2 regions of the Blautia sp. Sow4_E7 genome follow, and region 2 is predicted to be linked to the other one. Evidence: riboswitches for the same ligand, from Rfam matches in the RefSeq annotation. Region 2 holds a riboswitch; the other holds the start of a gene.
The links. Region 2 has a riboswitch for cyclic di-GMP ahead of ACTQ50_RS02285 (PAS domain-containing protein). Riboswitches for the same ligand answer to the same signal wherever they lie in the genome.

Region 1 (5,115 bases), on a different contig from region 2:
TGTCCTTTTTCATTGAAGGGGGGGTGATTGCCATGATTACAGATCTGGACAGCAGTTGAATCGCTGAAAGGAGGGAAAAGGCATGCAGGAAGAGGTAACTCAGAAAACGGTCACGTTCTGTATTCGGGCTACTAAAATTACGGCAGACCTGTTGAAAAAGGTTCTTGCTGCGTATCTGCGTCATCAAAAGCAGAAATCAGTAGAGAAGAAAGCACAGAAAAATCAGCCGAAACAGGGAAAGGTCACGGTAAAAGAGCTGGCAAAACAGAATGCCGGGATGGTCAATATCGAGATCACGGACAAAAATATCAAGTCCTTTGAACGGTATGCCAGAAAATACGGGATCAATTATGCTCTGAAAAAAGACAAGAGCAAAGATCCTCCGGTTTATCTGGTATTTTTCAAGGGACGTGATCAGGATGCCCTAAATGCTGCTTTCCGTGAGTTTTCCCAGAAACAGATTCAAAAAGCGAATAAGCCTTCCATTCATAAGCGTCTTGCAGCTTACCGGGCAATGATGCCAAAGAAGACGAAGGACAAAGTAAAGAACCGGCATCAGGAGCATAGTCGATGAAAAAGAAAAGCGGCAAAACTCTGATGCAGAAGTGGAAGAATAAAATCGGGGGTAAGCTGTCCGCCCTGGATAAAAAGAAACTGGTTCTTACAAATATCCCTTATGCTCTGGCTGCTTTCTATGCAGACCGGGCATTTTTTCTTTACCGGAACAGTCCGGGAGAAGATATGGGGAACAAACTTTTATATGCAATGGAACACGCAGACCGGATTTTTGCTGGTTTTGTGTTAAGCAATAACTGGAAAGATCTGCTAGCAGGTATTGTTGTTGCAGTCGTTCTGAAAGTGTTGGTCTGGCAGAAACAGGCAGACGCAAAGAAATTACGGAAAGGCATCGAGTATGGTTCAGCCAGATGGGGAACCGCAGAGGATATCAAGCCTTATATGTCGGAAGATCCATGGATGAACATTCCATTGACAGCAACAGAAGCACTGACCATGGAGAGTAGACCGAAGCAGCCGAAGTATGCAAGAAATAAAAATATAGTGGTCATCGGCGGCAGTGGTTCCGGTAAGACACGTTTTTTCGTAAAACCATCGGTCATGCAGATGAACTGTTCCATGGTCATTACAGATCCGAAAGGCACTTTGATTGAAGAGTGCGGGAAGATGTTAGCAAAGGGACCACCTAAGAAAGATAAGAATGGAAATATCATGAAAGATAAATCTGGAAAAGTGGTACATGAGCCATATGAGTTCCATGATATGGGAGCTTATGAAAAAAGTACCGATGTTAATCAGATTGCTGCGGTCTATGAAAAATATAGGGAGAATCCTGAAAATGCCTATCGAGTATGTAGTATGGGGATTATCTATCGTGATCCGGAAGACAGTTACTATGATGATGCTGAATTTGCAATCGTAAAAGGAAATACAGTACTTGGAAATCTGATGGACGATGTTCGATTTTATGGAGAACTTGCACTGGTACGGGAAGGGATTGAGAAAATTCATGAAGCATTGCCGGATTATAAATATGTGCCGATGAGGGATGTTCGAGAAGCAATGTATCCTGAGAAGATGACCACAGAACAGCTGGCAGAGGCACTGGATGAGATTGCAGAAGCTTTTGATCCGTATGAGTATCGAGATAATGTGGAGACGGGAGAAAATACGGTACAAGAGGTGATGTTGGATTTGCAGAGTGGCAATACACATTCTTATATTTCTTATTTGAAGGATATTGTAGACGAAGAATGTGACCAGTCTGTGCGTGCAGGTGTATTGATTGAAAGACTGAAAGCCTATGAGCCAGAACTTCCAAAGGATATGGAACCGATGGTGTATGTGAATTATTGTGAGAAAAGTGAGCTGGGGAATCCAAGATGCCAGAAGTTATCTGATTTGGATTCCAAAACAGTAGAACAGGACAAAGCCTGGTATGCCGACTGTGATCCAAACACCAACGAACCAAAAACGACAGCACAGATGTTTTTTACAGTATATTATGCTGAGAAGGGCGACAAGATGTTGCATCATTTTCAAGGTAAGATAGACATTGGTAGCGGAAATGGCGGCATCATCAGTCAATTAAAGATGCAGAATGAAATGAAGTTGACGGATGAAAGCTGGATCAGCTATCAGCAAGGAAAAGGCAATGAAGAATATCAGAAGTATATGGAAGATCTGACGGATATGCAGAATCATGTACTGCCGTATTTGCAGAGCTTTTGCAGTCTGGAAGAAAAAGGTGTGAAGGAGAGACGAGAACAGCAGGTAGCAGAGAAAAATGAGAGCAGAGAAGCTGTGTCGAGAGCTGGTGTTGAAATAAATACAGCAGTTAAGGACGCAGGGAAAGCTGAAAGAAAGGCAGTAGCACAGAAAAAGGCAATGCCAGGAAAAGAAAAGAAACCGTCAATCCATGAACGCTTGGAAATCAATAAGAGAATCATCCAGGAAAAGCAGGGAAAAGATAAGCCGGAGAGAGGAGCTGATTTGGGTGTAAGGACAGTGTAGTATAAGCACAATGAGTCGGAGGTCACGGATGATAACGTGGCTTCCGGCTTTTTTGTTTTGAATGATAGTGCTTCAAATTTTTTATGTGACAAATGAAACAACCTATGATATTATAAAACATATAAGCGAAAATAACTTTTGCGGAAACGAAAGTATCTTTATATTTTTTATGTGCATACTTCCTATTATAGGATTAAATAATTGCAAAGTTGAATACTAATATTTTTTCATTATTACAGGTACAATAAGAATATGTAATAGCGGAAATGAGGTATAGTTACTTGCATATAGAGAAGTATATTGCGGATAAAATAACATCTTTGTGTGAAAAGCGTGATATCAGTAAATATAGATTATCGCAGCTGTCGGGAATTTCCCAGTCGTCACTGGGAAGAATCATGGCACAGGAAAACCTGCCGTCGCTGATCACACTTGAAAAAATATGTACAGCATTAGGCGTGACATTATCACAGTTTTTTCAAGAAGATAATTTAGAGAATCTGACAGAAAAGCAGAAAGAAGTTCTAGGGATATGGAAAAATCTGAGTACAAATGAGCAGGAAACAGTAATGTCAATGCTGCGTGGACTTCGGAAGTAGAAAAACAGTTCGAGTATATGTATCGACTGTTCTTTTTTATTTTTTGTCGTTAAAACGGTAATGTTTTCTTGTGTATACTAGAGCATTAAAGTATAATGAGATCAGTTTTTTTGCATAAGTATTAAAGCTATAATAAGGAAATCGGCAAACCAGATGAAAGTCTGGGACGCAAAGCTACAGGGCCTGTAAAATGGCAGCCAGTTGCATGAAATGAGGTGCACTGTCTGTTTGGCAGTGCTTTTTTATGGTAGAGCACTTGAATAAGTAATACAGAAGCTGTTTGGAAAAATATTGTGAAAAATAGCGGGGAGGTTATTGATAATTAATGAATGTAAAATTAAAATCTGGAAGCAAGCAAGCAAGCAAGCAAGCAAGCAAATTTCTGTCACAGAGGCGGAAGATGGACAGCAGGCAGTGGAATTGTTTAAAGAGAAACCAGCAGGAACATTTGATGCAATTCTGATGGATCTGATGATGCCTGTGATGGATGGATATACAGCTACGAGAAAAATCAGATCATTAGAACGTTCAGATGCAAAAACAATACCGATCAGAGCTATAACAGCAAATGCATTCCAGGAAGATGCTGAAAAGTGCATTGCCGTAGGTATGAACGCTCATTTGGCGAAACCTTTGGATATTGAAAAGATGAAAAAGACTATTAAAAGTATTTGTTCTTAATATAGGGAGAAAGTAAATGAATAGCATAGTTATTGAAATGAATATTATTTGAGATTCGGGGTAAATTGTGAAATGCAGACAAACAGGAAAAATAAAAATATAATAGGTATTATACAGAGTTTCCTTATATTGATATTAGTGGTTCTTATTATTTTTATGATGATTCAGATTAGCAGGCTGCAGGGGACAGCACGCGTAATAAATTATGCAGGTCTGGTACGTGGAGATACACAGCGCGAAGTAAAATTAGAAATTACAGGAAACCAAAATGATGAATTAATTAAATATTTGGATGATATTCTTCTTGGATTGAGATATCAGGATGGACATTATAATCTGGTAAAACTCAATGACGAAGAATATCAGGGGAAATTGAAAATCCAGAGTGATTACTGGGATAAATTGAAAACAGAAATTGAAGCAGTAAGAAACAAGGGATACGAAAATACAGACATTGTTAATATGAGTGAAATATATTTTACGATGGCAGATGAAACTGTCTCTGCCGCAGAAAGCTATTCAGAAAAGATCGCTATAAAGATTCGTACTATAGAGCTTTTGTCGGCACTTGATATGTTGATTCTGGTGATATTGGTTATTATGCAGACTCTAAAGGCAATGCAGATGGCAATGCAAAACAGATTGCTGGAACAGAAAGCATTCGTAGATACCCATACTGGGCTGCCAAATAAAAATGCCTGTAATGACCTTCTTAATAAAAAAGATATAATTACAGGTTCTACAGCATGTATAATGTTTGATTTAAATAATCTAAAAACTGTAAATGATACAATGGGACATTCCGCAGGAGATCGGTTAATAATGAATTTCTCAAAGCTTTTGCGAAGTGTTATTCCAGAAAAGGATTTTGTTGGAAGATATGGCGGAGATGAGTTTATAGCAGTCATTTATCATACAAATGAGGCGGAAATTAAAGAAATATTAAAAGTTTTGTACAGAGAAAAAGATAGATTAAATAGTTATGAAAATCAAATACCAATCGACTATGCATGCGGATGGGCATTATCCTCCGATAATATGTCTTGTACAATGCAGATGTTATTGGATGATGCAGATGCTAATATGTATAAAAATAAACAGTTATGCAAGAGATATAATCAGCATTCTTAAGAAAGTGATTAAAAAACTATCGATAGAGAGTGTCTTTTTTAATTTATAGGATTTCTAAAGACCACAAGAATAAAGGAAATAGAAAATATGAATAAAAGACAAAAAATACTGATTGTCGATGATTCAAAGTTTAACAGGGATATATTGAAAGAATTTTTTGGAGAAACCTATGATT
Region 2 (5,115 bases):
GTTTTCTTTATGCTCGTTGCGGTACTGGCTTAAATTATAAGACAGTGCCATCAGGCTCTCAGACAGATGAACATTCTCCACGATCACGTTCTCAGGAGCATCAAGATCTGTATGTGCAAAGTTCCAGATTGCCTTGATTCCATTGTCAATGAGAACCTTCGCCATCTCCTTGGCCTTGTTCTTCGGCAGAGTCAGAATGGCGATCTCTACCTGATTCTCTTTGATAAATTCTGGAAGGTGACTGATCATCTGAATCTCAATTCCCCGAACCGAAATTCCTTCCAGAACCGGATTTACGTCAAAAATCCCAACCAGACGAAATCCTCTTTTCTCAAAATCCCCGTAATTGGCAAGTGCCTGTCCCAGGTTACCTGCACCAAGAATGATCATAGGATGAATGGTGTCCAGTCCTAAGATCTTACCAATTTCTGTATAAAGATATTCAACATTATATCCATAGCCCTGCTGTCCAAAACCGCCGAAATTATTTAAATCCTGGCGGATCTGTGATGCAGTCACATGCATTTTCTTACTAAGGTCATTGGAAGATATACGCTCAACTTTCTCTTCCATCAGCTCCCCCAGATAGCGATAATACCTTGGCAGTCTTTTGATCACTGCCTTTGAGATTTCCTTCGCCTCCAAAATGTTCCCCTCCTTGTTTCCGCTGCCTAAATTTTCCGCGTCACACTATGTCAATTATACCTAAATGTTATTTTCTTGTCAATTAAAGTTGTGCAGAATTACAAATATTTTGCAAATTCAGTTACTGTTCACTGGTAACGTTCCGCCAGGTGTTTTTTTGAGCGAAGCTCACAGAAAACCCGGGAACATCGGCGCGAAATCATGCGAATGCATGATTTCTGTGCATCGCGAAGTGTGTTGCTGGTCACGGAGTGAACAGGAACCAAATTCATAGTATCAGGATAAAGCTCACAAAAATCCCTTTTTCTTCCAATAAAGCGATTGCTATTTCTGCATTTAAATCATTATCCTCTGCCAAAAGAACATGCAAACCATGTAAATCCATATCGTTCCTTAACTTTTCTTTCTCTTCCGTAAATCCATGTTCTGCTATAATCAGAGGGATTTCTACCGTAAATGTTGAGCCAATTCCCTGTTTGCTGCTGACCTTAATTTTCCCACCCATAAGATCTACATACTGTTTGGCAATGGCCATTCCCAGTCCAGTTCCCTTATAACTGGTTCTTGCCCCATCATTTTCCTGACTGAACTCATCAAAGATTCTGCTCTGAAACTCCTCACTCATACCAATTCCGGTATCTGATATACGATAGCGTACGATTATATGATGCTCATCATTACCCGGACCGTTTTCTGCAGCAAATGAAATGGTACCTCCGTCTTTTGTAAATTTGACTGCATTGCTGATAATGTTGAGCAATACTTCCCTGATTCTGAGTTCATCTGCCATCACATAGGGATTTTTAAGCTCTTCTCTTGAAACACAAAAATTAAGGTCACGGTTTTCCATATATCCTCTTGCAATCGACAAAACAGTATTTATCATATCCCAGAGATCTACCGGTACTGGTTTATATTCCAGTTTACCACTTTCTCACTTTTATCCCTTTACGTGGCATTCATTGATTCGTGCGGATTTTATACAGTTCCAAACATCTGATCAAAAACAGCAAGTATAGTATTTATATCAATTTTTACTATAATGAAGTGCATTTGACAATTCTTCATTCTTCTGCAATGCACTGACATCCTGATAGGTCACATAGATATATATTTTCTTACCCACAACAAGATAAGAAAAATCTGATTGCATATAGAACCATTTTCCCTGCGGATTTCTTTTTCTATAAAAAATATTTGTATGTGGATGCTCTATATTGAGGTTTCTCACAGATTCCTCTACATATTGCTGATCATCCGGATGTACTGTTTCGCAAAAAGGTTTCTTCTGCAACAGCATCATCTGCTGCTGTGTAGTTTCCATCATCTCTGCAAAGCCCCGGGTAATAAAAACAGGATCATAGCATAGCGTTGTTTTTGCGTCCTCCTCTTCTGAAAGGATACAAAACAGAACAGCACTGTTTTCAATAGAACGCAACGTCGTTATAAACGCCTGCTGCTGTGGAACTGTATAGTCCTCCACAAACAGGAACACATTTTTTGTATCTGCACTTTCCCTTGTAAAGTCAAACTGCATGAAACGCATCTCGCCATTCAGCATAAAATTGATCATAACATGATGCATGATGTGTTCTGCTGTTCCTTTTGCGATTGCTTCCATCGTCATCTGCTGTTTTACACGATTAAGATCATCTATATTGCCAGATGCATAACGCATTATTTTCTCACAGATATAATCCTCATACATTTGCTCATCTGACTCTGGAAAAATATTTTCACCATTTAACAGGTTTGTATCCTGATGAAGCTTTATGCATTTTCCTGTATTCTCAAAATCAATGTACAGGATTTCTATATAATGGTTTTTTAGAGCTTTTTCATATATTGCAGCCTGAACCGCTTTCTTCAACAGCTGAATTCCTCCTTCTTTTCTCATGTACTATTAAATGAAAAACACTGTCCTACGGACAGTGCACCTCATTTCATGCAACTGGCTGCCATTTTAAAGGCCCTGTAGCTTTGCGTCCCAGACTTTCATCTGGTTTGCCGATTTTCTTATTATAGCTTTTAAAATTATGCAAAAACTGATTTTATTATACTCCCCTACTCCACTTTACACAAGAAAAATTTCACCGCTTTAACGCTTAAAAATAATTTAAAAACCTGCTAAAAAGTTGTTAACCGAACTTCTTAGCAGGTTCTTATTACTAATCTGTCAGATTATTTTGTAACGTACTGATCAATTCCTCTAGAACGATTGGCTTGGATAAGAATCCATTCATACCACATTCCAGCGCTTTTTTTCTGTCCTCGTCAAAAGCATTGGCCGTCATGGCAAGGATGGTGATTCCTGCCAGTGCCGGATTCCTAAGGGCACGGATCTGCTTCGTGGCCTCATATCCGTTCATTACCGGCATCTGCACATCCATCAGCACCAGATCATAACCGTCCGGTTTCGACCTCTTGACCTTCTCAACTGCCTCTGCCCCGTTTTCTGCAGTATCCACCAGGAAGCCATATTCATTAAGGATCTCCACCGCAATTTCACTGTTCAGTTCATTGTCTTCCACAAGCAGTATACATTTGCCTCTGAAATCTGAGCATGCCGCCGGAAGAACAGGATTCTCCTGCTCAGCCTGATTCTGGCCAATGGCAGCCATCAGGGTATCTCTGATATCGGACATAAACAGAGGTTTCGCGCAGAATGCAGTTACCCCTGCAGCCCTGGCTTCCACTTCGATGTCTGACCAGTCATAAGCAGTCAGAATAATGATCGGTGTATCGTCACCAAGACTGCGGATCTGTCTGGTGACCTCAATACCATTCATATCCGGCAGACGCCAGTCGATGATATAAGCATGGAAGGCATCCCCAAGCTCCATAGACTGCCGTGCACGCAGAACAGCCTCCTTACCGGAAAGTGTCCATTCCGAACGCATTCCAACCCTCACAAGCATTTTTGTCACGCTGTCACAGGTATTAAAATCGTCATCTACAACCAGAGCCTTAAGGCCTTCCAGCTCTGCAATCTTCTCTATCCGGTGATTCTCAGGCTGAGTCCGGAATGGCAGACGGACGATAAATTCGGTACCTTTCCCCTGCTCTGTCCGGACCTCAATGGTGCCGCCCATCATATCCACAATATTCTTGGTGATGGCCATGCCAAGTCCTGTACCCTGAGTCCTGCTCACAGTGGAAGTCCGCTCCCTCTCAAAAGGAGAAAAGATCTTCTTCACGAATTCCTGGCTCATGCCAATTCCTGTATCCTTCACCCGGATCTCGTACAGTTCACTGCCTCTTTGGAGCCCCGGATACTGTTTCAGCCGGACAGAAACGGTTCCGCCAGCAGGAGTAAACTTGATCGCATTGGACAAAAGATTCAGCAGCACCTGATTCAGCCTCGTCTTATCACAATAGACATCCTCATTTGTCACATCCATGGCATCCATATAAAGCTCCAGCTGTTTCGCATGGATCTGCCCGCTGATGATCGTCTTCAGATCATGAAGCACATCCGACAGACTGACCTCCGTTTCTTCCAGATGGATCTTTCCGCTCTCAATCCGGCTCATATCCAGGATATCATTGATCAGGGAAAGCAGATGGTTACTGGAGGAAAGGATCTTTCCCAGATAATCCCGAACCTTGTTTTTATCATCAATATTACTTACAGCCAGTGTGGTAAAGCCGATGATCGCATTCATTGGTGTCCGGATATCGTGAGACATGTTGGAAAGGAAGGTACTCTTGGCCCTGTTTGCTGTCTCCGAAGCACGGACTGCCTCAGAAAGTGCCTGGTTCATTTTCCAGTCAGCGGTACGGTCCGACATAACCAGGATGTATTTCTTTTTTCCGTCTATCTCACTGCCCATTGCAATATTATGGAACCAGCGTTTTTCCCCTGTGTTCTGATGAACATATTCAAAATCCCATTCTCTTTGTTCATTCACCCGGATTTCCTCCAGATAATTTTTCTCCGGATTTTCATGTTCCTCTGGATGCATTTTTCCCAGAACACGAATATTTTTGCGGATCTGTTCTACCGTAATGCCCAGCAGCTTTTCCACATTCGGGCTGACGTAATCTGCCTGATATGTTTTGGCATCCAGCATCAGGAAAACGTCATCCACATTCATTGACAGCTTTTGAAACAGTTCGTCCCTGTACCGGATCTGTGTGTCCTTTCTTCTAAGGCTTATCCTGTTTTTTTGGATAATAAGGCTGATAAAAAAGGCGGCAATACAGAACACGACAGCAGCCACAAGGAACATTGTGCTACGCTGCAGGCTGTTCATACTGGCATTGACAATATCCGCCTGTACAAGTCCCAGAAATACCCAGTCCTGAATATCCGATTTTTCATAAACCAGATAATAGTTTCTTCCATCCAGATCTACCAGCAGCGCACCGGTATGTCCCGCTTTAAACTTCTCCGAAAGCTTATTGACCTCTTTCTCAGACATATCAGAATGCTCTCTCAGAACACCGAAGAAATTATATACATTCCCC

Region 1: another riboswitch for cyclic di-GMP. It lies ahead of ACTQ50_RS14695 (response regulator); the one in region 2 lies ahead of ACTQ50_RS02285 (PAS domain-containing protein).

Annotation. Positions count from the first base shown of each region.
Region 1 covers NZ_JBQKLL010000032.1:669-5,783, reverse strand. Annotated here, with positions in the region: gene ACTQ50_RS14710 (PcfB family protein) at 83-574, shown strand; gene ACTQ50_RS14705 (LPD25 domain-containing protein) at 571-2,529, shown strand; gene ACTQ50_RS14700 (helix-turn-helix domain-containing protein) at 2,796-3,128, shown strand; cyclic di-GMP riboswitch class I at 3,262-3,337, shown strand; gene ACTQ50_RS14695 (response regulator) at 3,444-3,809, shown strand; gene ACTQ50_RS14690 (GGDEF domain-containing protein) at 3,882-4,940, shown strand; gene ACTQ50_RS14685 (response regulator) at 5,028-5,115, shown strand, end outside.
Region 2 covers NZ_JBQKLL010000002.1:145,656-150,770, forward strand. Annotated here, with positions in the region: gene ACTQ50_RS02275 (redox-sensing transcriptional repressor Rex) at 1-645, opposite strand, end outside; gene ACTQ50_RS02280 (ATP-binding protein) at 914-1,495, opposite strand; gene ACTQ50_RS02285 (PAS domain-containing protein) at 1,673-2,515, opposite strand; cyclic di-GMP riboswitch class I at 2,589-2,664, opposite strand; partial or broken gene ACTQ50_RS02290 (response regulator) at 2,814-5,115, opposite strand, start outside.